DNA from 3 places in the Pseudarthrobacter sp. RHLT1-30-1 genome. Region 3 is predicted to be linked to each of the others. Evidence: riboswitches for the same ligand, from Rfam matches in the RefSeq annotation. Region 3 holds a riboswitch; each other region holds the start of a gene.

Region 1 (9,461 bases), on a different contig from region 3:
CCGGTGATCAGCAGGAGCCACGCGAACGGGCGGTCGCGGGTCATCGGAGGCAGCGGACGTTCCGGAGTGGACGTACTGGAGACGTGCTGCTGCTGCACGGCGGCCTCGCCGGTGGCACTGGAGATGCTGGGCATGAAATCGATGTCCTTCGGGTCGGGTGCAACTGGTCCGATTCTATCGCCGGAGACTGAAGGAAGCCCGGGAAGCGTCGGCCCTCACCAGTCATTCGGCACACGGTGTGAGCCGGATGACTTGCTTACGCCTGCTTTGACAGGTCATGTGAGACAATGATCGTGGCTGGAACCCGATCCACATCCGGATTCCGGTCCGGCGACTTTGTTCCCAAGACCGCCAATGATGAGCAGGGAGCTGCGGATCCTCTGATCCGGGCTGTCCCGCAATGCCATTGGACGGCACCTGGTTGTGGCGTGTAGATCAACGGGTTTCAGAACAATTCCGCCGGCCCTCCAGGGCTGCCGCACCCCACTGCCGGTGCGAACCTGAGGGTATCCAATTGACTTCTGTCAATGCCTGCGGGTGTTGACAAATATTTGCCCCAACGGGTGCCGGATGTGGCGGCACGTCAGGGGCAGGAGTGTCGCCACATATGGATAATGACCAGGTTGTAACAGGCAACGAAGACGCGCTTGTCACGAACGAAGCGGCCGGAGAAACGGCAACAGCTGCAGCCACGCCGCCGAAGCGGCCGGTCCGGGCCCGCCGCAAGGCGCTGCCGAAGACCGGCGCCGCAGCGGACGCAGGTACCGCAATTGAAGCAGACGCCGTCGCAGACGCAGCAGCTGCAGTAACCGGAACAGCAGCAGACGCAGCGGTTCCCGCCGAGGGCGCGGAGGCCCCGGCCGCTGAAGCCAAGGCCAAGGCACCCGCCCGCCGGTCCCGGGCCCGCAAGGTCGCCGAACCGGCCGCACCCCTTCCTGCGTTCGCTGACGACGCAGCCGAAACTCCCACCGCCGTGACCCCGGCAGTTGAGACTTCGGCAGTGGGCGCTGAGGCGCCAGTTGAGAAGCCGATCCGGCGCCGCGTGGGCCGCGCCAAGGCAGGAGCCCCCGCGGCGGCCCCGACCGCCCAGACCGCGGCAGAGGAAGCCTCCGCGGCCGCCCCGGCAGAAGCGCCGGAGGCACCCGCCGCCGTTGACACTGCCCCCGCCCGCAGCGCCCGTACCTCCCGCAGCACACGCACCGGCCGGACCGGCCGCACCGCCCCGTCCGCGGGCCCGGCAGCCGAGGCAACTGAAGCAACAGAAGCCCCCGCCGAAGCCCCCGCAGTAACCGAAGCAACAGAAGCCCCCGCCGAAGCCCCCGCAGTAACCGAAGCAACAGGAGCCCCCGCGGCCGCCGAAGCACGCTCCGCCGCCTCGCTCTTCCTCGAGCCCGGCGCGCTGTCCTCGATGATCTTCCAGGCTCCCGACCTGACCGCCGTCGTGCGCCCGGCCCCCGCCGCAGCGTCCGCAGCAGCCGTGGCAGAAACTGACGACGAAGAAGAAGACGGTGAGGACGGCGAAGACGCCGGCAGCCGCCGTCGGCGCCGCAGCCGCGGCCGCCGCGGCCGCACCGGCCGCGGAACTGACACCGAGGCCGGGGCCGGAAACGACTCCGAAGCCGCGGGAGACGAAGAAGAGGACGGTTCCGAGGAGCCGCTCGAGGACGGCGTGACCTCGCGCCGTCGCCGTCGCCGCCGCCGTGGTGAGCAGGACCTGGAACTGACCGGCGGGGAAGACGACGATCCGCCCAACACGGTGACCCGTGTCCGGGCACCCCGTGCGGCTACCGAGGCGCCGGTCAACAACCGCGTCACGTCCCTGAAGGGCTCCACCCGGCTTGAGGCGAAGAAGCAGCGCCGCCGCGAATCCCGCGACACCGGCCGCCGCCGCACCGTGATTACCGAGGCTGAGTTCCTGGCCCGGCGCGAATCGGTCGACCGCCAGATGATCGTCCGCCAGCGCGACGACAGAATCCAGATCGGCGTCCTCGAGGACGGCGTCCTGGCCGAGCATTTCGTGTCCAAGACCCAGCAGGATTCCCTGATCGGCAACGTCTACCTGGGCAAGGTCCAGAACGTGCTGCCGTCGATGGAAGCCGCCTTCGTTGACATCGGACGCGGCCGCAACGCCGTGCTCTACGCCGGTGAAGTCAACTGGGAGTCCGTCAACCTGGAGGGCAAGCAGCGCCGGATCGAAAACGCGCTGAAGTCCGGAGACTCCGTGCTGGTCCAGGTCACCAAGGACCCGGTCGGCCACAAGGGTGCCCGCCTCACGAGCCAGATCTCACTGCCGGGCCGCTACCTCGTGTACGTACCCGGCGGCTCCATGACCGGCATTTCCCGCAAGCTGCCCGACGTCGAGCGCAACCGGCTGAAGCGGATCCTCAAGGACCGGCTGCCGGAACACGCCGGCGTCATTGTCCGCACCGCGGCCGAGGGTGCGTCCGAGGAAGAGCTCACGCACGACATCAACCGACTCCGCGCCCAGTGGGAAGGCATCGAAGGCCAGTCGACCTCCACCAAGATCCTCGCCCCCGAACTGCTCTACGGCGAACCCGATCTGACCATCAAGGTGGTCCGTGACGTCTTCAACGAGGACTTCTCCAAGCTGATCGTCTCCGGCGAGGAGGCGTGGGACACCATCGAGGCCTACGTCACCTACGTGGCGCCCGACCTCGTCGGCCGGCTGGAGAAGTGGACCAAGGACACGGACATCTTCGCGGCCTGGCGCATCGACGAGCAGATCCACAAGGCCCTGGACCGCAAGGTCTTCCTGCCCTCCGGCGGCTCCCTCGTGATCGACCGCACCGAAGCCATGACCGTCGTGGACGTCAACACCGGCAAATTCACCGGCAGCGGCGGAAACCTTGAGGAAACCGTCACCAAGAACAACCTCGAAGCAGCCGAGGAAGTCGTCCGGCAGCTCCGGCTCCGCGACATCGGCGGGATCATCGTCATCGACTTCATCGACATGGTGCTCGAATCCAACCGCGACCTCGTGCTGCGCCGCATGGTCGAATGCCTGGGCCGGGACCGGACCAAGCACCAGGTCGCCGAGGTGACCTCACTGGGCCTCGTGCAGATGACGCGCAAGCGGATGGGCACCGGCCTGCTGGAAGTCTTCGGCGAGCAGTGCGAAACCTGCGACGGCCGCGGCATCGTCACCCACGACGAGCCCGTGGAGCACCGCCGCGCCAACGTGGTGGCCGCAGAGCACCACGTCCCGCGGACCGAGCACCAGCCCGCCGCCGCACGCACCGAACGTACCGAACGCAAGAGCCGACGCCGCGGCAGGGGCGGCCAGGGCACGGACGAGCAGTCCGTCCCGGCAGCAGTCCACCCGGAGCCCACCGAGGCCGAGCGCCACGCCAAGGCGGAGGCAACCCGCGCCGCGCTGGCGAACATCGCCGCTGCGGCGCACGCCGCGCACCTGCACGACGGCGAGACAGCCACCGCTGTCGATGCCCGGACCCGCCAGGCCGCCGTCGATGCAGTGGTCGAGCTGGCCGCGTCGGAGGAGGCAGCCGGCCGCCCTGCCGCCGTGCTGACGTTCGGCGGTGAGCAGGTCGCCCTGCCCTTCGTCGAGCACGCCGACCAGGCGAGTGCCCCCGCCCTCACCCTGGACCTGCTGACCGAGGCCTTCGCCCACCTGGGTGAAACCGAGGCGGCCCCGGAGGCCGCAGCCACCGGAGCAGCCCCGGCAGCAGCCCCGGAGCCGGCGGCGAAGGCAGCCCCGGCCGCCCGGACCGCAGCGGCAGCTCCGGCGCGCGCCGGCGGCACCGGCCCGGGACGCGCCCAGGCCCCGGGTTCCCAGACCGAGGCAGACACCGCGGGCGGCACCTCCCGTGCCCGCCGCGGCCGCCGCAACCGGAGCGCCAGCCGCGCCCAGGGCGCAGCGAACGAGACCTCGGTGGAACAGCGGAGGGAAACCCCGCAGGCCGCGCCCGTCTCGGTGCACGAGGCCAAGGTCCCGGCAGCACTGCCGGCCGCCAAGCCTGCCGCGAGCGAGCCGATCATCCTCGGTGTCGGCGTGCCGGCTTCCGAGCTCTAACGGCAGAAACAGTTCAACCAGGCCGCGGGTGCGGTCCGGACCGCGTAGCAATACGCCAGGTTCGGGCCGTGCCCGCGGCTTCGTTAACGGACCCGGCTAGGCTGGATCCTGACACGGGGTGCCGCATCGAGCCGGCTGAGATCCAAACCCGTTGAACCTGTCCGGTTAGCACCGGCGAAGGGATGTCTCTTATGACCGCCGCCCCATCGTTTCTCCCGCCCGCCCCTGCCGCGCCCGTATCGCGGATCCCAAGGGTGCTGGCGATCGCCGGCTCCGATCCCTCCGGCGGCGCAGGCATCCAGGCCGACCTCAAAAGCATTGCCGCGCATGGTGGCTACGGCATGGCAGCGATCACCGCCCTGACCGCGCAGAACACCCGCGGCGTCAGCGCCGTGCACGTCCCGCCGGCGGACTTCCTGACCGCCCAGCTCGACGCCCTCAGCCAGGACATCAGCATCGACGCCGTCAAGATCGGGATGCTGGGGGATGCCTCCGTGATCGACGCCGTCCGCGGCTGGCTGGCGAAGTCCCGCCCCGGCGTCGTGGTCCTGGATCCCGTGATGGTGGCGACCAGCGGCGACCGGCTGCTGCAGGAATCCGCGGAGGCGGCCCTGCACGCGCTGTTGCCGTACGCGGACCTGCTCACGCCCAACCTCGCCGAACTCGCCATCCTGCTCCGGGAGACGGTCGCCGAGGACTGGGCCGGGGCACTGGAACAGGGCAAGCGGCTCGCCGCCCAGACCGGCACCACGGTCCTGGTGAAGGGCGGCCACCTCGACGGCGGCCGGCTCCCCGGCGGCGGCGGCCACCTCGACGGCGGCCGGCTCCCCGGCGGCGGCGGGACCGGAGATCCCGACGGCGCCGGCTGCCCGGACGCGCTGATCAACACCGGGGGGCTCCTGGCCCGGGACCTCATTGTGGTGCCGGGGGAGCGCGTGCCCACCCGCAACAGCCACGGCACCGGCTGCTCGCTGTCCTCGGCGATCGCCACGGTGCAGGCCAGAATCATCGGACAGGCCGGCACGGGGGACTGGGAGGCCGCGCTCCGCGAGGTCAAGCCCTGGCTCCGGGAGGCCCTGCGCACCTCCGACCGGCTCGACGTAGGCACCGGCAACGGCCCGGTGCACCACTTCCACCACGTCCAGCAGCAGACCGAAGATCACTCCGGCGCCGGCCGGGTACCGGCCCAGGGTGAATTTGCCGCCGCGCTGCGGGACGCCGCCACCGGCGACCTGGCCGCGATCCACGGGCTGGACTTCATCAGGGGCCTGGCCGACGGGTCGCTGCCGGAGCGGGATTTCGCCTACTACCTCAGCCAGGACGCCCTGTACCTGAACGGCTATTCCCGGGTCCTGGCCCGGGCCGCAGCCATCGCACCTACCGAGGCCGAACAGCTCTTCTGGCTCCGCTCCGCGCAGAACTGCCTCGAAGTGGAATCCGAGCTGCACCGGACCTGGCTGGGCACCCGCACCGCCGGGGTGACCCCCGGGCCGGTCACCCGGTCCTACCTGGACCATCTGCTGGCCGCCTCGGCCGGCAGCTACGGCGTGCTGGTGGCCGCCGTGCTGCCGTGCTTCTGGCTCTACGCCGAGTTGGGGGAGAGCCTGCACGCGCAGTTCCTCGCAGCAGGCGCGCCGGACGCGCATCCCTACGCGGTGTGGCTGCGCACCTATGCCGATGCGGAGTTCGCCGCCGCCACCCGGCAGGCAATCGCCTACACCGACGCCGCGGCCCGGGCGGCGTCGGCCGGGGAACGGGACGCCATGACCCGGGCCTTCCGGCAGTCCGCCCGCTACGAGGTCGACTTCTTCGACGCGCCGCGGCTGCACGCCTGACGGCGGGGGTCCGCGGAGCCTGTACGATAGGTGGGCACGGTTCCGGAACTCGTTACGGCAGGCTCTGTCCATACAGAGTGGCGCCTACCACGTATTTCACGTCGGAACCAGCCTCATTTGCGGCCGAAGGCAAAATTAGCGTAGTCTAGATCTTCGGTGCTTACGCCAACACTTGGGTTATGACCTTGAGGACGCTCCACTCGATTTCGAGTGCGATTGTCCACGGGATAGCTCATGGGTCCCCCCGGGGAACCCACCGGCGTAGAGGCACAGCGTGAGCCGGACCAGAAACTTTGGACCCAGGTTCCGCACGCAAATCTAGTAATAAACGTCGAGAGAAGTGAGTTCCCCAGTGGTGTACGCGATTGTCCGCGCAGGCGGCCGCCAAGAGAAGGTTTCCGTTGGAGACTTCGTTACCCTGAACCGCGTCCCCGGTGGAGCCGGCAGCACCTTTGAGTTGCCCGCACTGCTCCTGGTGGATGGTGACAAGGTCACGTCTGCAGCTACGGACCTGGCCAAGGTAAAGGTTACGGCTGAGATCCTTGAGGACCTTCGCGGTCCCAAGATCGTCATCCAGAAGTTCAAGAACAAGACCGGTTACAAGAAGCGCCAGGGTCACCGTCAGGAATTGACCAAGGTCAAGATCACCGGTATCAAGTAACTACTCGTTACTGTTCAGGTCTTCAGCAGGTTCCCCAGAATTTAAGGCAGGCATTTCCAAATGGCACATAAAAAAGGCGCGAGTTCCACTCGCAACGGTCGTGACTCGAACGCCCAGTACCTCGGCGTCAAGCGCTTCGGCGGCCAGGTAGTTTCCGCAGGCGAGATCATCGTCCGCCAGCGTGGCACCCACTTCCACCCGGGCGCCGGCGTTGGCCGCGGCGGCGACGACACCCTGTTCGCACTGACCCCCGGCGCTGTCGAGTTCGGCACCCGCCGCGGTCGTCGCGTCGTGAACATTGTGACTGCTGCAGCTGCAGAGTAACAACAAGTCTTAAAACGGTGGGGCGGGCCATTAGGTCCGCTCCACCGGTGTTTTAACCGCATTACAATCATCCTGGGCGTCTTTGAGGCCCGGGGAACAGCACTGAGGAGATCCACGTGGCGAGCTTTGTAGACCGGGTAGTACTGCACGTATCCGGCGGTACCGGCGGCCACGGCTGTGTCTCCGTTCACCGCGAGAAGTTCAAGCCGCTCGGCGGTCCCGACGGCGGCAATGGCGGCAACGGCGGCGACGTCATCCTCCGTGTCGACCCGCAGACCACCACCCTGCTGGACTACCACCACGCCCCGCACCGCCACGCCACCAACGGCGGCCCCGGCATGGGTGACTGGCGCGGCGGCAAGCACGGCGAGACCCTGATCCTCCCGGTTCCCGAGGGCACCGTGGTCAAGACCAAGGACGGCCGGGTCCTCGCTGACCTCGTGGGTGAAGGCACCGAATACATTGCGGCCGCCGGCGGCATCGGCGGGCTGGGCAACGCCTCGCTCTCCTCGCAGAAGCGCCGCGCGCCCGGCTTCGCCCTCCTCGGCATCGAAGGCGACGCCGCCGACGTCGTCCTGGAACTGAAGTCCATTGCCGATATCGCCCTGGTCGGCTTCCCGTCCGCCGGCAAGTCCAGCCTGATCGCCGCGATGTCCGCCGCGCGGCCCAAGATCGCCGACTACCCCTTCACCACCCTGATCCCCAACCTCGGGGTGGTCCAGGCCGGCGAGGTGCGATTCACCATCGCCGATGTCCCCGGCCTGATCGAGGGCGCCAGCGAAGGCAAGGGCCTCGGCCACTACTTCCTGCGCCACGTCGAGCGCTGCGCCGCCCTGGTGCACGTCCTGGACTGCGGAACCCTCGAATCGGACCGCGACCCGCTCTCGGACCTCGCCGTCATCGAGGCCGAGCTGGAAAAGTACGTCGTGGACATGAGCTTCGCGGGCTCCGACGGCGAAGTCGTCCCGCTGAACCACCGCCCGCGCCTCATCGCCCTGAACAAGGTGGACCTGCCGGACGGCAAGGACATGGCCGAATTCGTGCGCCCGGAACTGGAATCCCGCGGCTATAAGGTCTTCGAGATCTCCGCGACCAGCCACGAGGGCCTCCGCCAGCTGGGCTTCGCCATGGGCGAGATCGTCCAGGCTGCCCGCGACGCCGTCGCCGCTGCCCCGCCGAAGGTGCACGCACCGGTGCTCAAGCCCCGCGCGGTCAACGAATCCGGCTTCAAGATCCGCCGCGAAGAGAAGAACCTGGAGCCGCTGTTCCGCGTACTGGGCGACAAGCCGGTGCGCTGGGTCAAGCAGACCGACTTCACCAACGAGGAAGCCATCGGCTACCTCGCCGACCGCCTGGCGAAGCTCGGCGTCGAAAATGAACTCTTCAAGCAGGGCGCCAAGCCCGGCGACATGGTTGTTATCGGCGAGGACGACGGTGTTGTCTTCGACTGGGAGCCGACCATGATGGCCGGCGCCGAACTGCTGGCCGCACCGCGCGGCACCGACGTGCGCTTCGCCGACATTGGCGACCGGCCCACCCGCGGGCAGAAGCGCGACGAGCAGGTCGAACGCCGCGAGGCCAAGGCCGCGGCCCGCGCCGAACTCGAAGCCGAGCGCAAGGCCGGCATCTGGACCGAATCCGTCAGCAGCCGCAGGGTCGCCAAGCCGCTCAAGGAGAGTGGACTGGGCGAAACAGATGACGAGTAAAGCCGTCACTGTGCCTGCCGCGGCTGTTGCTGAAACGGCGGCCCCCGCCGCGGCGGTCCTCCCGGAGCACCGCCCGGCCGCGGACACCCCGCCGCCGGACCGGTCCGTGCTCTCCGGAGCCCGCCGGATCGTGGTCAAGGTCGGCTCGTCCTCGCTGACCTCGATCAAGGGCGGCATCTCCGAGGAAGCCCTGACCGACCTCGCCGACGCCCTCGCGCACAAGCGCAACGCCGGCACCGAGATCATCCTGGTGTCCTCCGGCGCGATCGCCGCCGGGCTCGCCCCGCTGGGCCTCGCGAAGCGCCCCCGCGACCTCGCCACCCAGCAGGCGGCCGCGAGCGTGGGCCAGGGCCTGCTGATGGCCCGCTACACACACGCTTTCGGCGCCCACGGCGTCACCGTCAGCCAGGTGCTCCTCACCGCCGAGGACTTCATGCGCCGCAGCCAGCACACCAACGCCCTGCGCGCCCTCGACCGGCTGCTCAACCTCGGGGTCGTGCCCGTCGTCAACGAAAACGACACTGTCGCCACGCACGAGATCCGTTTCGGTGACAACGACCGGCTCGCTGCCCTGGTGGCCCACCTGGTCCGCGCCGACGCGCTCGTGCTGCTCTCCGACGTCGACTCGCTCTATGACGGGCCGCCCGCGCACGGCGCCCGGCGGATCGCCCATGTGACGGGTCCGCAGGATCTTGAGGGTGTCACCATCGGACGCACCGGCAAAGCGGGCACCGGCACCGGGGGAATGGTCACGAAGGTCGAAGCGGCGACCATCGCCGCCGGCTCCGGTATCCCCGCCCTCGTCACCTCCACCGGGAACGCCGCCGCCGCCCTTGCGGGCCAGGATGTCGGCACCTGGTTCTCCATCAACGGCTCCCGCAAAC
Region 2 (9,461 bases), on a different contig from region 3:
GATCATCGTTCCCGCCAACGCCCTGGGCTATGTTGAAATCGGCGCCCAGGAATCGCGCCGCGTCGGTTTCGGCGTCCTCTAGCCTTTATCCGGTGCGCGTTCACCCGGTGCGGCGGCAGATTCCGCCGCTGCTCCATCCCGACCCGCGAGGAGTCCGAACATGCTTTCCCTGATTGTGGTTGCCCTGGTGACCGTGGCCGCGGGCTTTGTGGTCTGGGCCAATGACAAGCGGCACGCCAAATACGGCATCGCCGTGCCGGCGGGAGTCGCGCTTGCCGTGGGGATGCTGAGCTGGATCATCTTCATCTCCGCCGGGCTGGGCTACCAGCCCGGGCTGACCTGGATTCCGTGGGTGCTGCCCATGGTCCTCGGCGCAGCCGCCGCCGCGGCGGCCGTGCTGTACCTCGGCAAGTCCCGCACCCGCCGGGATACAGCCCGGCTCACTGCCATCCTGCGCTATTAGCGGGCGCTGCTAGCGGGCGCTGCTAGCCCGGCTGCGGCCGGTTGGCGGGGGCTCAGGTCGCCGGCACGTCCGGCCCGGGCCCGGCTTCAGTGCAAAGGCACAGCTGATTACCCTGCGCATCCGTGACCACCACCCAGTTGGGTGCGTGGTCACGGTTCATTAACGCCCCGGTGGCTGCCGCTTTCTCCAGCACGGTGCCGGACTCGGCCCTGCTGCGGTGGATGTCGAGGTGCAGCCGGTTCGGGTTCGGGGTGGACGTCGATTGGAACCAGACCGTCGGTCCTCGTCCATACGGGTCCACCAGGTCATCGGAGCTGCCCCGGCGGTAGCCGAGGGCAACCCGCCAGACCTCCGAAATGGCGGCCGGGTCCTCCGTGTCGATCGCCACCTCGACGGTCCGGTACAGGCCAGGCTCCGCGGTGGCCCCGATCCCGGCTGCCGCTGCACCGGCGGCTGTGGCGGCCGCGACGTCCCGCGGCGTGACTTCGTCCCCGGCGTCGTGGGAGCTGTAGCGGAGGAAGACCCGGTTGAAGCGCCAGTCCAGATCCGGGTGATGGTTTTGCTCTTCGGCCAGGCGTCCGACGGCGGCGATCAGTTCCAGCGCCGCGGCCGCTGTCGGCGCCTTGTAGACCGTGACGAGGCCACCGAGCCGGTACCGCCAGTCCGGCAGCGCCGTCAGTGCCGCGTCAACCTGGTCCTCGGTGAGGACGTCCCCGGCTGCTGCCATGGCAGGCTCCTTTGCCTAAAGGAATTCGGCCCGGCCTTCCATCACCGAGGACGCCAGCGCATGCTCCCGGCGCGGAATCCTGCCGGCCCTTTTTGCCAGCCTACCGGCGATCACCGCGTGCTTGAAGGCCCCCCCCATCAGCACCGGATTCTGCGCCCGTGTTACCGCCGTGGCCAGCAGCACGGCGTCGCAACCCAGCTCCATGGCCAGGGCCGCGTCGGAGGCGGTGCCGATCCCTGCGTCCAGGACCACGGGCACCGAGGCGCGCGAAACGATCAGTTCGATGTTGTGCGGGTTCAGGATTCCCAATCCGGTGCCGATCGGCGCGCCCAGCGGCATCACCGCGGTGGCGCCCAGGTTCTCGAGCCGCAGCGCCAGCACGGGGTCGTCGTTGGTGTAGGCGAAGACCTTGAAACCGCGGCCCACCAGCTGCTCCGTGGCCTCGACAAGTTCCACGGCGTCCGGCAGCAGGGTGTGCTCGTCCGCGATCACTTCCAGCTTCACCCAGTCCGTTTCGAGGGCTTCGCGGGCCAGCTCGGCCGTCAGCACGGCATCCCGGGCGGTGAAGCAGCCCGCGGTGTTGGGCAGAACCCGGATGTTGTGCTCCAGCAGCAGCTGGAACAACGACCCGGCCTCCGCTGGCGAGTAGCGCCGTATCGCCACGGTGGTCAGTTCCGTGCCGGAGGCCAGCAGTGCATCCCCCAGACCGTGCAGGCTCGGCGCCCCGCCGGTGCCCATGATCAGCCTCGACCCGAGCTGCACGCCGTCGAGAGTGAACAGATCCGCTGCCGCCGGGGATGCTCCCGGCGCCGCTGCCGTGGTGTTCGCGATCCCGCTCATCCTCCCTGGACCGCCGTGACCAGTTCGATGTCGTCGCCGTCGGCGAGCGCGGTGCCGTGCCACTGGCTGCGGGGAACCACCTCGGCGTTGCGGGCCACGGCGACCCCGAGTTTGGTGCCGTCCGCAGACTGGCCGTTCGGGGCCAGCAGCCGGCCGGTGACCTGGCTGACCAGCGTGCCGACCGAGGCGCCCTCGGCGAGCGTTCGCCCGGTTCCGTTCAGGGTGATGTTCATAGCGTTTCCTTGCTGTACTCGGGGGTGGATGGGTGGTGGGGGTCCGCGGCGAACCTGTCCGGCCGGAAGCGGGCCCAGCGGGGGTCGGCGACGCCGTCCATCAGCTGGCAACAGATCTCCGCGGCGGCGGGCGTGAGCAGGATTCCGTGCCGGAAGAACCCCGTGGCGATGATCAGTCCCGCAACGTCCCCCGGGCTTCCCCGTTCCGCCACCCGGCCCAGTAGCGGCGCGTTGTCCGGAGTACCGGGCCGGGCCCTGGCGGTTGCTTCCAGCAGTTCCAGTTCCGCGACCGCGGGGAGCAGCTGCTGGGCGTCGCGGAGCAGCTGGTAAACGCCGCCGGCGGACACCGCAGTGCCGGCCGGCGCTGCCGGGTGGTTGTCACCGCCGGGAGCGTCCTCGCGCTGGGTGGCTCCAATCACGACCGTGCCGTCCTCCCGGGGCACGATGTAAACCGGCACGCCGCGGACCAGTCCCCGCACCGTTGAGGTCAGCAGCGGCCGCAGTTTTTGCGGCACCCGGAGCCGGAGAATGTCGCCGTGGACCGGCCGCAGCGGCAACCGGAGTCCGGCCGGCAGGCCCGTGAGCCCGGCGGCGCCCAGGCCGTTGGCCACAATCGTCTCGCGGGCCCGGACGGAGCCGCCGCCGGCGAGACGGGCGCCGGCCACGCGGCCGTCCTCCCGGAGCAGCCCCGCGGCGCGCCGCCTGATGGTGTGGCACAGGCTGTCCGCGGCCAGGAGTTCGCCAATCCGGGCGAGCAGCCGGCGGGGGTCCACCTGGTGGTCGGCGGGGATCTCGAAGGCGCAGGAGATCCCCGGGCTCAGCAGCGGCTCTCGTGCGCGCGCCGCACGGACGGTCATCGGCTCCACGGCGAGGCCGTACGACTGCTGGACGGTGCGCAGGTCCGCAAGTGCCCGGCGGTCCGCCGCGTCGGCCCCCACGGCGAGGGTCGGCGTCGTGAGGTACCCGGTAGCGGCGCCAACGAAGCCGCCGGAATCCGTTGCCGGCCCGCCGCCGCGCTCAAGTCCGGCAGCGAATCCCGGCCAGAGCCCGGAGGATTCCAGCATGAGCTCCAGGAGGGCCTCCTCCTGGTAGTGAAGTTCGCTCACCGGGGCGAGCATTCCCGCGGCCGCCCAGCTGGCGCCGCTTCCGGGGGCTTCGTCGATCAGGGCGACTGAACGGCCCGAGCGGCTCGCGGCCCAGGCGATCCCGTGTCCGACCACGCCGCCGCCGATCACGGCGACGTCGTAATACGGGCCGGCTGCGGCGTCATGTGTGGCGGCAGCCGGCGTGCTCCCGGTGCCGGCGGCCGGGCCGCGGGCGGATATTTCGCCCATAAAGTATTCCTTCCCTACGCCGGTACTAACCGGATCAGGTCAAGCGGTCGGCTCTGACGCCCTCTCAGCCTGCCGGTTCCGGACGCCAGGGGCGTGGACGGTTGCGGCGGGCTCCCGCGGTACCGGCCCAGTTTAGGGGAACTAGGCTGGAACCATGACTCCGGATGCCCTCCACACCACCGCCCGCCTCTACCTTTGCACCGATGCCCGCCAGGAACAGCGGGACTTCGCGGACTTCGTGGACTCCGCGTATGCCGGCGGGGTCGACATCATCCAGCTGCGCGACAAGTCGCTGGAAGCGGCCGAGGAACTGGAGTTCCTGGCCATCCTGCATCAGGCCGCCGAGCGTCACGGCAAGCTCTGGGCCGTCAACGACCGGGCGGACCTCGCCGCTCTCTCGGGCGCTCCGGTGTTCCACATCGGGCAAAAGGACCTCCCGCTCCCGGCAGCCCGGGACTTCATCGGCCAGGACGCCGTGATCGGGATGTCCACCCACAGTCCGGAGCAGGTGGAGGCAGCCATCGCCGCGGCCCCCGGCCGCCACGGCCTGGACTACTTTTGCGTCGGGCCGGTCTGGGCCACCCCGACCAAGCCCGGCCGCGCCGCCGTCGGGCTCGGACTGGTGCGCCACGCGGCGGACGCGGTCCGCCGGGCCGCGGGGAGGGCCGGGGACGAGTCCGAAGGCACCAACACCGTCACCAACTCCGACGCCGGCACCGGCGCCGCCGCAGGTATTGTGCCGTGGTTTGCGATCGGGGGCATTGACCTCGGAAATGTGGAGCAGGTGGTGGACGCCGGGGCCCGCCGGATCGTGGTGGTGCGCGCGATCACGGAGGCCGATGATCCCGCCGACGCCGCCCGGTCCCTGCTGGCTGCACTCGATGCCGCGGGAAACTGAGCCCGGTCCGTCCCCTCAGCCGGCCAGGCCGAGGTCTCTCATCCGGCGCGAATGGTTCGCCGCCAGTTCCGCCATCAGCACGCGCACAAGTTCCCCGGACCGGTCCCCGTCCGCGCCGGCCAGGCCGCCGACGAACGCATTCTCAACACCCACACGCTGCGCCTGGGTCAGGGCCTCCCCGAGCAGGCGCCTGGCCCACAGCGCCAGCCGCGAGGCCAGCCGCGGGTCATCGGCGAGGGCGGTCTTGAGCAACTCCCGCAGCACCGCCGTGGCCTCCTCATCGGCCTGGATCTGCTCCACCAGGGCCCGCGTGCCGGCGTCAACGTCGCGGGACACCGCGCGGTAGAAATCGGCGGAGACGGTGTCGATCACATACGCCTTCATCAGGGATTCGTACCAGTCCGAGGGGCGGGTGCGTTCGTGGAAGTGGTCCACGGACGGCTGGAACGGCAGCATTGCGGCCTCAACGTCCAGCCCCATGGCGTCCAGTTTGGCGCTCACCAGTTCATAGTGCTGGAACTCGATCACCGCGATCCGGCCCAGCACCGCCCGGTCGTGCAGCGTGGGGGAATACCGCGCATCGGAGGAGAGCCGTTCGAAGGCGGACAGCTCGCCGTAGGCCATCACGCCCAGCAGATCCCTCAGGAAGCTGTTGTATCGGGCAGGATCGACCGGGGATGTGCTCATGATCCAAGACTAATGGCGCAAATGAAGCTAATCTGATTTTCGTGTCCCATCATCGTCTGACCCCGAGTGTCCACCAGCAAAAGAACCAGCTTGCCGAGGCGCTCAATGCGCTGCGCACGACACTGGAGCTGCCGGGGCCCTTCCCCGAAGACGCACTCCGGGAGGCCAAGGAGGCGGTCGCCGGGCACGAGCTGCCGGAGCTGGATTTCACCCATATCGAGTTTGTAACCATCGATCCGGCGTCCTCCACCGACCTGGACCAGGCCCTCTTCATCGACCGTGCCGGTGAGGGCTACAAGGTCTTCTACGCGATCGCCGATGTCCCCTCCTTTGTCTCCCCCGGTGGTGCGCTCGATGCCGAGACGCGCCGCCGCGGCCAGACCTTCTACACCCCGAACGGCCGGATTCCGCTGCACCCGGAAGTCATCAGCGAGGAAGCAGGCAGCCTGCTGGCCGGCCAGCTGTGCGCCGCATTCGTCTGGGAATTCGAGCTCGACGCCGCCGCCGAGGTGTCCGCGGTGCTGGTCCGCCGCGCAGCGGTCCGCAGCCGGGCCAAGCTCAGTTACCGCGGGGTGCAGTCCGAGCTTGACGCCGGAACGGCCGCCCCCGTCCTCCAGCTGCTCAAGGAGGTCGGGATGAAGCGGGTGGAGCTGGAACGGCTCCGCGGCGGCGCCAGCCTGAACATGCCGGAGCAGGAAATCGAACAGCTGCCCGACGGCGGCTACCGGATTGTCGCTGCGCCGCCGCTGCCCGTGGAGGACTGGAACGCCCAGATTTCCCTGATGACCGGGATGGCCGCCGCCGAAATCATGCTGGCCGGCAAAGTAGGCATCCTGCGCACCATGCCGGCCCCGGATGAAGCCTCACTGGCGCACTTCCACCGCCAGACCCGCGCCCTGGGCAAGCCGTGGGACGGCCAGATGAGTTACGGCGAATACCTGCGCACCCTGGATCCCACGGACGCCCGGCAACTGGCGATCGTGCACTCGGCCGGCATGCTGTTCCGCGGCGCCGGCTACACCCCCTTCGACGGGACGGTCCCCGAGGCGGCCACCCAGGCCGCCATCGGCGCCGCCTACGCCCACTCCACCGCCCCGCTGCGCCGGCTGATCGACCGGTTTGTCCTGGTGATCTGCGAGGCGCTCAGCAACGGCACCGCCGTCCCCGACTGGGCCCGCGCCGCCCTGCCGTCCCTTCCCTCGATCATGGCGACCTCGGACCAGCTGGCCGCCAAGCTGGAACGCCTCGCGCTCGACACCGTCGAGGCTGCCCTCCTGGTCAACCACGTCGGCCAGGAGTTCGACGCCGTCGTGATCTCAGGCAGCAAGCCAGCCCGGAATGGCAAGACCGGCAACGGGAAGGGCGCTGATGGCAAGAACGGCAACGACAAGGGCGGGAACGGCAACGGCGGCGCCAAGGCTGGCAACGGAAACGGACCCTCCGGAATCGTGCAGATCGCCGAGCCCGCGGTGACCGCCCGCTGCCCCGGCGAACTGGAACCCGGCACCCAGGTCCGGGTCCGCATCGTCTCCGCCGACATCGCCACCCGCGAGGTCAAACTGGAGCTGGTGGGCTGAGCACCCGGCAGGTTCCCACACGCCGTCGGCGGTCTCCGTCGAGGTTCCGCGCTGCGTACAGCTAGACTGGGAAGGTAGATATGGATGCCCGGTCGTTGATTTCCTCGATTTTCGAATTCAACAAGCCCGCCCCTACGCGATCTTGAGTAAGACCCGCTGGTCCCCAGTGCCAGCATTTAGATAGCCCGCGATCGGCTTCCACTGGATTTGCTTGCGCGCCTGAGCGTGCTCCGGAACGGCCACCCGGCCGGCCCCGTTGAGCAAGCAGCGCAGCCCAAATGAATAAGGAAACTCCCCTAGTGAGTGAATTGCACACACACCAGCTTCTGACCGACGAATCCGGAACGGAAACGCTCGAGCCTGAAGAGACCATCATCTCGGATGAGAAGCCGCATGAGATCGCCGAGAAGACCTTCGCGGACTTCAACGTCCGCGCAGACATCGTCGAGTCGCTGGCCGACGCCGGCATCACGCATCCCTTCCCGATCCAGGCCATGACCCTGCCCGTCGCCCTCAGCGGCCACGACATCATCGGCCAGGCCAAGACCGGCACCGGCAAGACCCTCGGCTTCGGCATCCCGGCGCTGCAGCGCGTCGTCGGACCGGACGACGCGGGATATGACAAGCTTCCCGCCCCGGGCGCCCCGCAGGCCCTCGTGATCGTACCGACCCGCGAGCTGGCCGTCCAGGTTGCCAACGACCTGCAGAACGCCGCGCGCAAGCGCAACGCCCGCATCACCACGATCTACGGCGGCCGCGCCTACGAGCCGCAGGTCGAAGCGCTGCAGAACGGCGTCGAAGTCGTCGTTGGCACCCCCGGCCGCCTTATCGACCTGTACAAGCAGAAGCACCTCGTCCTGAAAAACGTCAAGATGGTCATCCTTGACGAGGCAGACGAAATGCTGGACCTCGGCTTCCTTCCGGACGTCGAAACCCTGATCGCCGGCACGCCCGCTGTCCGCCAGACCCTGCTGTTCTCGGCCACCATGCCCGGCCCGGTCGTCGCCATGGCGCGCCGCTACATGACCAAGCCGACGCACATCCGCGCCGCCGACCCGGACGACGAAGGCCTGACCAAGCGCGACATCCGCCAGCTGATCTACCGTGCCCACAGCATGGACAAGATCGAGGTGGTGGCCCGCATCCTGCAGGCCCGCGGCCGCGGCCGGACCATCATCTTCACCAAGACCAAGCGCACCGCCGCCAAGGTCGCTGAGGAACTCGTGGACCGCGGCTTTGCCGCCGCCGCCATCCACGGCGACCTCGGCCAGGGCGCCCGCGAGCAGGCGCTCCGCGCCTTCCGCAACAACAAGGTGGACGTCCTTGTCGCCACCGACGTCGCCGCCCGCGGCATCGACGTCGACGACGTCACCCACGTGATCAACTACCAGTGCGTCGAAGATGAAAAGATCTACCTGCACCGTGTGGGCCGCACCGGCCGCGCCGGCAACAAGGGCACGGCTGTGACCTTCGTTGACTGGGACGACATGCCCCGCTGGGGCCTGATCAACAAAGCCCTGGGCCTGAGCGTCCCGGAGCCGGTGGAAACCTACTCCTCCTCCCCGCACCTCTTCGAGGAACTCGACATCCCCGCGGGCACCAAGGGCCGCCTTCCCCGGGACAAGCGCGTGCTGGCCGGTGTTGATGCCGAGGTCCTGGAGGACCTGGGCGAGACCGGCAAAAAGAACGCCCCCCGCACCGGCCAGGCCGGCGGCCGTGACAGCGCCCGCAGCGGCGGACGCGACAGCGGCAGCACCGGCGGCGGACGTGACAGCGCCCGCAGCGGCGGACGGGACAGCGGCAGCACCGGCGGCGGACGTGACAGCCGCCGCAGCGGCGGCGGCACCGGCGGTAAGGACAGCGTCCGCTCGGGAGACCGCCGTCGTCGTCCGGCCGAAGCGGATGCCAGCACCGGCCCCGTGGCCGAGGCTCCGGCCAAGGCTCCCGCCAGCGCACCGACCGAGGTCGACCGCGCCACCCGCGCGCGCCGCCGCACCCGCACGCGCCGCCACAACGGCGAAGTTGTCGTCGGCGAGGCCGGAGCTCCGGCACGCAGCGCCGAGGCCTAAACCCCTCTATGACTGACACCGTCTGGGCGCCGGACGGCAGCAATCTGGTGGTGCACGCGGACAACGCGGAGTACCTCCCGACGCTGCCGGACGGCGCCTTTACACTCATTTACGTGGATCCGCCCTTCAACACGGGCCGGGTCCAGAAGCGCCAGGAAACTAAGATGGTGCTCAATGCCGGCGGCGATGGCGACCGGGTCGGGTTCAAGGGACGCTCCTACGACACGATCAAGGGCGCGCTGCACAAGTACGACGACGCGTTCAGCGACTACTGGTCCTTCCTCGAGCCGCGGCTCGTCGAGGCCTGGCGGCTGCTCGCCGACGACGGCACCCTGTACCTGCACCTGGACTACCGCGAGGTGCACTACGCCAAGGTCATGCTCGATGCCATCTTCGGCCGCGAGTGCTTCCTGAACGAGATCATCTGGGCCTACGACTATGGTGCCCGCGCCAAGTACCGCTGGCCGACCAAGCACGACAACATCCTCGTGTACGTCAAGAACCCCACAAAATACCACTTCGACAGCGCCGAAGTGGACCGGGAACCCTACATGGCCCCCGGGCTCGTGACTCCGGCCAAACGCGAACTCGGCAAGCTGCCCACCGACGTCTGGTGGCACACAATTGTCTCCC
Region 3 (9,461 bases):
TACTTGATCGTGTGGACCGCCTTCGGGGTGATGGCGTATTCCCTCTACGCCTGGGTCGCGTCGATGGTTCCCGGGATTTTCGGCCCGGAGCAAGGCAGCCGGTACCTAGCGGCCGGGGTCATTATGATGGCGGCGGTCTATCAGCTGACTCCCGCCAAGAACGTCAGCCTGATGAAATGCCGCACACCCATGGACTTCATCCTGCACCGCATGCACCCCGGATACCGTGGCGCGCTGCGCATGGGAATTGAGCACGGGGCGTGGTGCGTCGCATGCTGCTGGGCGCTGATGGTGGCGCTGTTTGCGCTCGGTGTAATGAGCATCGGCTGGATGGCGTTGGTTGGGGCGTTCATCGCCGGCGAGAAGATGCTCCCGTGGAAGCGACTCGCCAACCGCTCAGTTGCGGTGGCACTGGCTGTCATCGGACTCGGTGTAGTCCTGTCGCCCGCGGCCATGAGCGGCCCAGGGATGTAACGGACGAGGCCGGCACGCTGCGCCGGCCGCCCACCACAAGGGGGACACCTGAACGGTCTCATACACAAAGGAGTCGAAAATGACTGACGGGGCTGGACTGATAATGCGCTTTTACAAGGAGATACTAGAGGGCGGAAATCTCGCCCTCATTGATGAGCTGGCGACGGATGACTACGTCGATCACGAAGAGGCACTTCCTGGACAGCCGCCCGGCAAAGACGGCGTCCGATTCTTCGTGAATGCAGTCCGGACCGCGTTCCCGGACATCAAGGTCAAGACGATCGAGCCGTCGCTCGCCAACGGAGACATGGAAGCGTGCCACGTAATTCTGACAGGCACTCATCGTGGGGAGATGGCCGGCATTCCAGCAACGGGCAAGACTGTCGAATTCGGCAGCACTGACATAATCCGGGTCGAGAACGGCAAGGTCGCCGAGCACTGGGGAACCACCGACAACATGGGACTCATGCAGCAGATCGGCGCCATCCCTGCGTAGGACGCAGGGAACGCCCTCAAGATGATGATGGAACGTGCCAGACGACAGCACTCCCCTGCCCGGCATTCGCTGATCCGTGGGGCCTTTGAGATCGCGACGTCCGCTCTCCGGGTCCCGATGCGACATGGACTTGCGCTATCTCAAAGGCAATAAGACAACAGGAAGTCTCACTTCGGCAAAGTGTTCGGACTAGGGGAGACTTCTGGATCTGTAAGTCGCAGCGGTGATTGGAAGGGCTTCGGCGGCGCTATGCGGCCCGCGCCGCAGGTTCATCGTCCCGCAGCTTGATGGGTTGCCGTTTCATCCGGCACGGGTTAAGACTGCGAACCCGGCCGTCGCCGTCCCGGGGCCGCTAACGTTCTGCTGCATGATGGCAGGGGTCTTCTCGGGGCAAGCTTCGGCCGCGTGCGGGTCAGTCGTGGGAGGGTTCGCCGGTGACTTTGTGGTCGGCGTGGTTCAGGCCTTCCATGACCAGACGGGTCAGGTGCCCGTCGGTGAGGCTGTAGATGACCCGGCGGCTTTGTTTTTGGCTGGTGACGAGGCCGCTGAAGCGTAGCTTGGCCAGGTGCTGGCTGACTGAGGTGCGCGAGGCTCCGGTCTGTTCCACCAGGGTGCCGACGTCGGAGGGCTCCTGGGCCAGGAGCCAGAGCAGGTGCAGCCGGGTGGGGTCCGAGAGCATCCGGAACGTGGCGGTGGCTGCGTCCAGCCGGCGGGAATCCGGTGCTTCGGGGTGATGGAAGCTGGCGGCCGGAATGGGTTGTACGTTTTCCACCGGTTCAGCCTTTCATCGTCTCCGGCACAGAACCGGGCCTGGATACTGCGGGCCAGAATCGGAACGCCGCAACTGTACTGATTGTAGCCACGATGGCCAGCACGGCTGCTGCTACCGGCTGGCCGGCGGCGGCGCCGATCCAGCCGGCGATCGGGTAGGTGATGATGAAGCAGGCGTGGGAGAGGGAGAACTGGGCGGTGAAGATGTAGGACCGGGTGCTCTCGGTCGCCGCGCGGCGCAGCAGGCGGGCCGAGGGGGTGTTGATCATCGAGGTCCCGGCGCCGAGAACCACCCACAGGCCCAGCAGAACCGGCCAGGTCCCCGGCACGGCCAAAAGGACGAAAGCCCCTGCCAGGCCGACGGAGAGCAGTACGGCGCCGGCACGCATGAGGACCCGGTCCGGCACCCGGTCCAGTATCCTGGGCGCGGTCAGCGCGACGAGCATCGACCCGGCACCGAAACAGGCCAGGGCGACCGCGACGTCGGCGTTGGAACCGCCGAACATGTCCCGGGCGTAGACGACTGTGTTCACCAGTACCAGGGCGGTGGCGGCAGCGACGGCAAGATTTAGGGCCATCAGGGCCCGCAGTTCAGGGTTGCGGGCAAAGATCCGCGTGCCCAGGGTGGTCCGGTGCCACAACGTCCCTTCCTGCTTCACGACCGGCGCCGCAGGAAGACGGGTGGTGACCACGAGGGCTGCGGAGAGCAGGAATCCGGCCACGGTCCCGAGGAACAGGTCGTGGAAGGACAAAACCGTCAGGAGAGCTGCCGCAAGGGCCGGGCTGACCAGCGACTCCAGGTCGTAGGCCAGACGTGAGAGGGAAAGGGCGCGGGTGTACTGGCGTTCATCGGGGAGGATGACCGGGATCAGGGACTGGAACGCCGGGGTGAAGGTAGCCGAGGCGCTCTGCAGCAGGAAGACCAGGACATAGATCTGCCACGCCTGGTCCACCATCGGCAGCATCAGTGCGATACCGGCACGGATCAGGTCCGCCCCGACCAGCACCGCCTTTTTCGGCAGCCGCTCCACCAGTGCCGCCATCAAAGGGGCCACGAAGACATAGGCGAGCATCTTGATCGTCAGTGCCGTCCCCAGAACGGCACCGGCCTGACCGCCGGCCAGATCAAAGGCCAGCAGGCCCAGAGCCACCGTCAGAAGCCCGGTGCCCAGCAGGGCCACAATCTGGGCCGAAAACAGCTTCCGGTAGGCCGGAACGGCCAGAACTTCAATCAAAGCGACTCCTCGAAACTATGACAGATACTTCAATACGTGCTTACATGCGCACTTATAAGATTAGTAGATGCCGCCCCTGTTCGGAAACGGCGCCCGATCTACACTCCGCTTCAGTCCGCGCACCAGAACCCGACGCCGTTGGCTACTGCAGCGCTTGGAGCTCTGGCGCCGCAAAAGGGCGGGAGGGTGAATCATCCATGCCGGTAGTGCCTGCACGCCGGGGTGCTAGGGTTTTTTCATCCACACGGGTGCCCTTGCAGGGGCTGAGATCGGGCTGATGCAGTCCGCGACCGTTGAACCTGTCCGGGTAATGCCGGCGAAGGAAGTAGGAAAACCACTGATGAGCTCAATGAATTCGCATTCGCTCGCGTACGCCCGCGACCCGGAACACGGCATTAGCGTCCCTGTCACCGAGATCGCCTTGGAGGACTCTCCGAACGGGGTGAAGAATCCACCGTTCACGGCGTACCGGACGGCCGGCCCTGGTAGCGATCCGGTGATCGGTCTGGAGCCGTCCCGGTCCGGATGGATAGAGTCCCGGGGCGACACCGAGCCCTACGGCGGCCGGGAACGCAACCTGCTCGACGACGGAAAGTCCGCCGTGCGCCGGGGCGCCGCGTCCGCTGAATGGAAGGGCACGCAGCCGGTGCCCCGCCGCGCCCTCGAGGGTAAGACCGTCACCCAGATGCACTACGCCCGCCAGGGCACCATCACCCCCGAGATGCGGTTCGTGGCAGTGCGGGAAAACTGCGACGTCGATCTGGTCCGCAGCGAAGTCGCCGCCGGCCGGGCCATCATCCCGAACAACATCAACCACCCCGAATCCGAGCCCATGATCATCGGCAAGGCCTTCCTGGTCAAAATCAATGCCAATATCGGCAACTCCGCCGTGACAAGCTCCATTGCCGAGGAAGTGGACAAACTGCAGTGGGCGGCCCAGTGGGGCGCCGACACGGTCATGGACCTTTCCACGGGGGATGACATCCACACCACCCGCGAGTGGATCATCCGCAACTCCCCCGTCCCCATCGGCACGGTCCCGATCTACCAGGCGCTGGAGAAGGTCAACGGTGAGGCCAATGACCTGACCTGGGAGATCTACCGGGACACGGTGATCGAACAGTGCGAGCAGGGCGTGGACTACATGACCGTCCACGCCGGCGTGCTGCTCCGCTATGTGCCCCTGACGGCGAACAGGGTCACCGGCATCGTATCCCGCGGCGGGTCCATCATGGCCGGCTGGTGCCTGGCCCACCACCGGGAGAACTTCCTCTACACCCACTTCGACGAGCTCTGCGAAATCTTCGCCAAGTACGACGTCGCCTTCTCCCTCGGCGACGGACTGCGGCCCGGCGCGACCGCGGATGCCAATGACGCCGCACAGTTCGCTGAACTGGACACCCTCGCCGAACTCACCAAGCGGGCATGGCAGTACGACGTGCAAGTCATGGTCGAAGGCCCCGGGCACATCCCCTTCCACCTCGTCCGCGAAAACGTCGAACGCCAGCAGGAACTCTGCGACGGCGCACCCTTCTACACCCTCGGCCCGCTGGTGACCGATATTGCCCCGGGCTATGACCACATCACCTCAGCCATCGGCGCCACCGAGATCGCCCGCTACGGCACCGCGATGCTCTGCTACGTCACTCCCAAGGAACACCTCGGGCTGCCGAACAAGGACGACGTTAAGACCGGTGTCATCACCTACAAGATCGCCGCCCACGCGGCAGACCTCGCCAAAGGCCACCCCGGAGCCCACGAACGCGACGACGCCCTGTCCAAGGCACGCTTCGAATTCCGCTGGCGGGACCAGTTCGCCCTCTCCCTGGATCCAGCCACAGCCGAATCCTTCCACGACGAGACCCTGCCCGCGGAGCCGGCCAAGACCGCGCACTTCTGCTCCATGTGCGGACCCAAGTTCTGCTCCATGCGGCTCTCCCAGGACATCCGCGACCAGTTCGGAGGCATGTCCGAACAGGAAGCCATCGCAGGAATGAACGCCAAATCCACCGAATTCCGCGAATCCGGCGGCAAGGTCTACCTCCCCGAACCCGTCCTGCCCAGAAGCTAGGACCATGTCGGGGCAGCGCTGGTCCCCCGGGCCCGGTCCTGCCCCGGCCCCGGACTAAGAAACCTGTTCGAAAAAGCCAGTGGGGTCGCCGCGGGCTTATCCGCACGCGGTCTCCTGGCGCCGACAGAAATGCTGGCTGACTCCGTTTAGCCGACAGGGTCGGTGGTGTTTACTTGAAGCCTGCGGTCTTCCGGGTACCGTCCACCTGCGTGAGGGTGAACTTGCAGGTAGCGCGGTTGTTCTCTGGCACCGGGCCGGTCTTGATCTGGGCGTTCATCGTCCATGACACGTCATAGCTGAGACCCAGCAGGGAGTATCCCTGGTTAGTGCCGCCTTCGATCTTTGTAAGCGTGATGGATCGGGAGCCAATCGAGGGCCGCCTGAGCTGTACGCCACCTCGTAGTTACCCGCCCTTGCGGTCCCTCGGTCGACGAGCATGACGCTCTCTGGTCTTTCTTGAGAAAGTCCATTGTTTCCTGCTGGCTCACCGGGAGGACGTTGCCGCTGTGCTGCGACCACCATTCGTCTACGGCCGCTGGGTTCATCCAATTGTTGTTGAGGGTGGAATCGAGGAACTCTTCGGCGACGAAGGTCCCGGCTACTTCCTGGGCGGCGGTGATCTGCGCCTCGTTGAACAGGTTGCTGGCGGAGGCTTGGACGATTGCCGGGTTGTACTTCAGGGCCTTGTCGTCGTCGGCGATGGTGGTCTCCGTACAAGCGACTTCCAGAACAGTCACTTATCCCTTGAAGGGCGTTATGGAGCCGCCGCCAGGGAATTGTTCGATCAGTTCCGCGGCGACGTCACGCAGTTTGCGGCTGCGGTGGCTGGAGACCTTATTGAGTATTGCCATCGCTTCGGCCTGCGAACACCGGTTTTGCGCCATAATGACCCAGCAGGCGAGGCTGATGGTGGTCCTGCTTTGCATCGCCGTTTCCAGGTCCACAGCACGGTCCGTGGCGGCGCCAATGCGTACTGAAAGATGGAGAGCGTTGTGCGCCGCAGCCGCAAACCCTACGGCCTTTCGTAGACGGTCGGCGTGAAAGCGCCAGCCTTCGACGCGAAGAAGTTAGTGCGGCACTGGCCTCACCACTGATTTCCAAGGGCACGCCCAACGCGCTACGGACATTCATCTCAACGAACTTCCGGTTCAACTCGGGCCACCGAACATCCGAAGCGATGTCCCCAATCACCACAGGGGACATCACTTTGAGCGCAGAAATGCAGGGCCCCGCGCCAACATCGTGCTCTATCTGGTCCAGCTGCAGAGCACGTTTACTGCTTCCTGCGGCGGTAGCGGACTATCGCCTTACCTTGACCGTGACCGCGCACTCGATGTCATCTCCGGCAACTTCTGAACAGCTGCCGCTGCGAGCGTCGACAGCCCCGAGAGAAACTCAGTTACATTTCCGGCCCCCACCAGAAGTGACTGAAGCTGGCGTACAGGATCATCTTCCGGGGCATGTGGCATCGGCCCATCGTACGCTCGAACTCTTCCCTGATCCGCACGCTCATGCGCACTGGCAGGCGACTTCTGGCACCGGGTGCAAGCAGTTCCTGAAACGGTAGAACCGTGATGGGCGTGGCACGTCTATTTCCGCCGCGCTCATCCGCCTTCCTTGGATGATCATGGGACATTACTACCCGGTGAGGTATGTGGTCAGACAGCGGTTAGCCTGAGGCGACTGCCTCCAGCGCCCACCCGAGGATTGCGTTGTCGAAGTCCTCAAGGACAAGGGCCTCATGGATATACGCATCGAACTCCCAGAGCCCAACGCTGCCGCCCTGGCCCCAATAATGAAGCCAAAGCACCGGGAGGGAAAGTTCGCCAGAGTCGACCCAGCGTTTGGCTTGTTGGCGCGCGTCGTGGTCATTCACACGTGGCCCTCCGGGTGACGGACTGGCCGGCCTGCGGTGCTGGCGATGGCCTCGTGCGTTTTATCAGCATGCTTACTATATTCCCACGTGGTTCCCCCTTGCCACAAGGTCGGCAACCGCGAAGGGCGACATGTCTCGTTCGTTATTGAACGGTTGTTTGTAGAGTGCCCTGAAGACTGCCTCTCGGTTGCCGTGACTCGGGACCGGGCAATGCTTCCCAGTGGCCCTCACAACGCCGAGTCCAGCAGGTTTGCTAAAACGTTGAAGGCTTTGATCAACTGGAGGTCAGTGACAGCTCCATAGCCTATGACCAAGCCGTTCATGGGGGTGCGTTCGGTGTAGTAACCAGCCAGGGGTATCACCCGGACGCCCTGTTTCAGCGCGGCACCGGCCAGGTCTGCGGCGTCGGGTTTTTCAAACCTGATGACCGCATGCAGCCCTCCATCGAGAGCCGAGAGCTCCAGATCCCCGCGTGACCCCAGACGGTCTATGAGCAGGGCGCGGCGGTGTGAGTACTCCCGCCTGGCACGGGTGATGTGTCGGGAAAGCCCGCCTCCTTGGATGTAGTGGGCAAGAGCTGACTGCAGTACTCCTGCTACCGGGGTGTCCAGAGCTTCACGTACTGCTTTGAGCCGCTGTCCGGCAGCACCCCGTACCACCAGGTATCCGCAGCGCAACCACGGGCTCAGGTTTTTGGAAAAGGTCCCTAGAAGCACCACATCAGCATTCGTAGGCAGCGAAGCGACGGCAGGAAGTGGCATCCTGTTGTGACGAAATTCGCTGTCGTAGTCATCTTCCAGGACGAGAACCCCGTGTTGATCGGCCCATGTCAGCAGGCCCAGCCGTTCCTGGACGGCCATTCTGCCTCCCAGCGGGTATTGGTGGCTGGGCGTTATGAGGACTGCCTCAGGTATCTCCCTGAGATTGGCCAGCTGTGAACTTCGCAGGCCGTTTTCATCCACTGGGACGCTGAGCAGCCGCGCACCGGCGGCTCTCATGACTCGACGGGCTGTTGGGTAGCCGGGATCCTCAATCAGGATGCGCGGATGATCCCGCTGGCTTCGGAGCATGGCAACGATCAGGTGCAGCGCATCGCTGGTGCCGCCGGTGATGATGATGTCCTCGGGTTCCGCGGAGAGTCCCCGGGACACTGCCAGGTGTTGTGCGACCGCTTCCCTCAGCGCCAACGTCCCGAGGGCCGGTGGCAGATGCGTTGTTCCCTGCTCCGCAAGGGCCTTTTTCCACGCATGGCGCCATTCCCTGTGCATGAAAGGGGACGCGGAAGGCCGGCCCGGGGTTAGATCAATCAAGTCATTGCGGGCCGGGCTGCTCCTTGGCTGCCTCTCGCTCAAAGGCCGGCTCTGAATATCAGGGCGCACCGCCACCCTGGTCCCGCCTGCTCCGCTGCTTTCAAGGAACCCCTCGCCGGACAATTGCTCGAATGCCCGGACCACCACTCCCCGTGAAACACCCAGTTCAGAGGCCAACCTTCGGGTTGCGGGAAGGGTGTGTTCGGGCTGAAGGAGTCCACTGAGGATGGCGCTGCGTAGTTGGCTGGCCATTTGGGCCGCCAGAGAGACAGGGCTTTGCCTGTCGAGTTCGATTGGTATTTCGGCTTCACCCATTGGACCTCCCGGGTTGGTTTTTCTTGGACCTAGTGTAGGACCAAAGGGTTTGGGAGCATGAAACGCATAATGATCTCCACGCTGCGTTCCGCCCGGCCTCCGCAGCCACAAGAAAGCAGGATTCCGTGTTCAACGGCCTTTGCGCATTCCCCCTTACGCCCATGAACGGGGAAACTGTCGACCTGGACGCCCTTGCCAGGCTGGTGTCCCGCGCTGCCCAGGCCGGCGTGGATTCCCTGGGTGTTCTTGGCTCGACGGGAAACTACGCCTACCTCTCCCGCGACGAACGTCACGCTGTCCTTGAGACGTCAGTCAACGCCGCTGCCGGTGTTCCGGTTCTCGCCGGCGTAGGGGCAGTGCGCACACGGGACGTGCTGGTGCTGGCCGAGGACGCGCAAGCTGCCGGCGCGTCGGCGTTGCTTCTGGCTCCCGTCTCCTACCAGCGACTGACCGAGGCGGAAGTATTTGGCTTGTACGAAGACGTTGCCGCCGAATCGACACTTCCCATCGTCGTCTATGACAACCCCGGCACCACCGGCTTCACCTTCACTGATGACCTGCACGCCCGCATCGCCCGGATTCCAGGAGTAGCGTCCATCAAGATCCCGCCACCACCGGCGCGGGAAGTTGCCGCCCGGCTGGGGAAGCTCCGCTCAGGACTGCCACAGGGAACAACAGTAGGTATCAGCGGGGACTGGGTCGCAGCTGAAGCGCTGCTTGCCGGCTGCGACCTTTGGTACTCGGTCATCGCAGGGGTGCTCCCCCAGCAGGCCAGGACCATGGTGGATCACGCAGTCGCCGGCCGGAGCGATCAGGCATCTGAAGCGTCCGCGAAGCTCGAACCCTTGTGGTCTCTCTTCCGAACCTATGGCAGCCTCCGCGTCACTGCAGCGCTGGCCGAAGACTTTGGACT

Evidence for each region. A riboswitch is a leader RNA that binds a small molecule or an ion and turns the genes downstream of it on or off. The one in region 3 is predicted to bind thiamine pyrophosphate.
Region 1: another riboswitch for thiamine pyrophosphate. It lies ahead of AC50YM_RS19840 (bifunctional hydroxymethylpyrimidine kinase/phosphomethylpyrimidine kinase); the one in region 3 lies ahead of thiC (phosphomethylpyrimidine synthase ThiC).
Region 2: another riboswitch for thiamine pyrophosphate. It lies ahead of thiO (glycine oxidase ThiO); the one in region 3 lies ahead of thiC (phosphomethylpyrimidine synthase ThiC).

The regions. Positions count from the first base shown of each region.
Region 1 covers NZ_JBWZCG010000045.1:707-10,167, forward strand. The annotation lists gene AC50YM_RS19830 (vitamin K epoxide reductase family protein) at 1-134, opposite strand, end outside; gene AC50YM_RS19835 (Rne/Rng family ribonuclease) at 608-4,051, shown strand; TPP riboswitch at 4,156-4,251, shown strand; gene AC50YM_RS19840 (bifunctional hydroxymethylpyrimidine kinase/phosphomethylpyrimidine kinase) at 4,243-5,886, shown strand; gene rplU (50S ribosomal protein L21) at 6,239-6,547, shown strand; gene rpmA (50S ribosomal protein L27) at 6,608-6,871, shown strand; gene obgE (GTPase ObgE) at 6,988-8,577, shown strand; gene proB (glutamate 5-kinase) at 8,567-9,461, shown strand, end outside.
Region 2 covers NZ_JBWZCG010000002.1:244,484-253,944, forward strand. The annotation lists gene AC50YM_RS03500 (DUF3107 domain-containing protein) at 1-82, shown strand, start outside; gene AC50YM_RS03505 (hypothetical protein) at 161-463, shown strand; gene AC50YM_RS03510 (4a-hydroxytetrahydrobiopterin dehydratase) at 516-1,190, opposite strand; gene AC50YM_RS03515 (thiazole synthase) at 1,206-2,030, opposite strand; gene thiS (sulfur carrier protein ThiS) at 2,027-2,263, opposite strand; gene thiO (glycine oxidase ThiO) at 2,260-3,597, opposite strand; TPP riboswitch at 3,591-3,725, opposite strand; gene AC50YM_RS03530 (thiamine phosphate synthase) at 3,752-4,495, shown strand; gene AC50YM_RS03535 (ferritin-like fold-containing protein) at 4,511-5,182, opposite strand; gene AC50YM_RS03540 (RNB domain-containing ribonuclease) at 5,224-6,759, shown strand; gene AC50YM_RS03545 (DEAD/DEAH box helicase) at 7,059-8,828, shown strand; gene AC50YM_RS03550 (DNA-methyltransferase) at 8,837-9,461, shown strand, end outside.
Region 3 covers NZ_JBWZCG010000012.1:37,343-46,803, reverse strand. The annotation lists gene AC50YM_RS10585 (DUF2182 domain-containing protein) at 1-474, shown strand, start outside; gene AC50YM_RS10580 (ester cyclase) at 554-970, shown strand; gene AC50YM_RS10575 (ArsR/SmtB family transcription factor) at 1,383-1,742, opposite strand; gene AC50YM_RS10570 (MFS transporter) at 1,747-2,976, opposite strand; TPP riboswitch at 3,211-3,318, shown strand; gene thiC (phosphomethylpyrimidine synthase ThiC) at 3,317-5,047, shown strand; gene AC50YM_RS10560 (hypothetical protein) at 5,371-5,784, opposite strand; gene AC50YM_RS10555 (ANTAR domain-containing protein) at 5,785-5,991, opposite strand; gene AC50YM_RS10550 (hypothetical protein) at 6,717-6,923, opposite strand; gene pdxR (MocR-like pyridoxine biosynthesis transcription factor PdxR) at 7,151-8,548, opposite strand; gene AC50YM_RS10540 (dihydrodipicolinate synthase family protein) at 8,674-9,461, shown strand, end outside.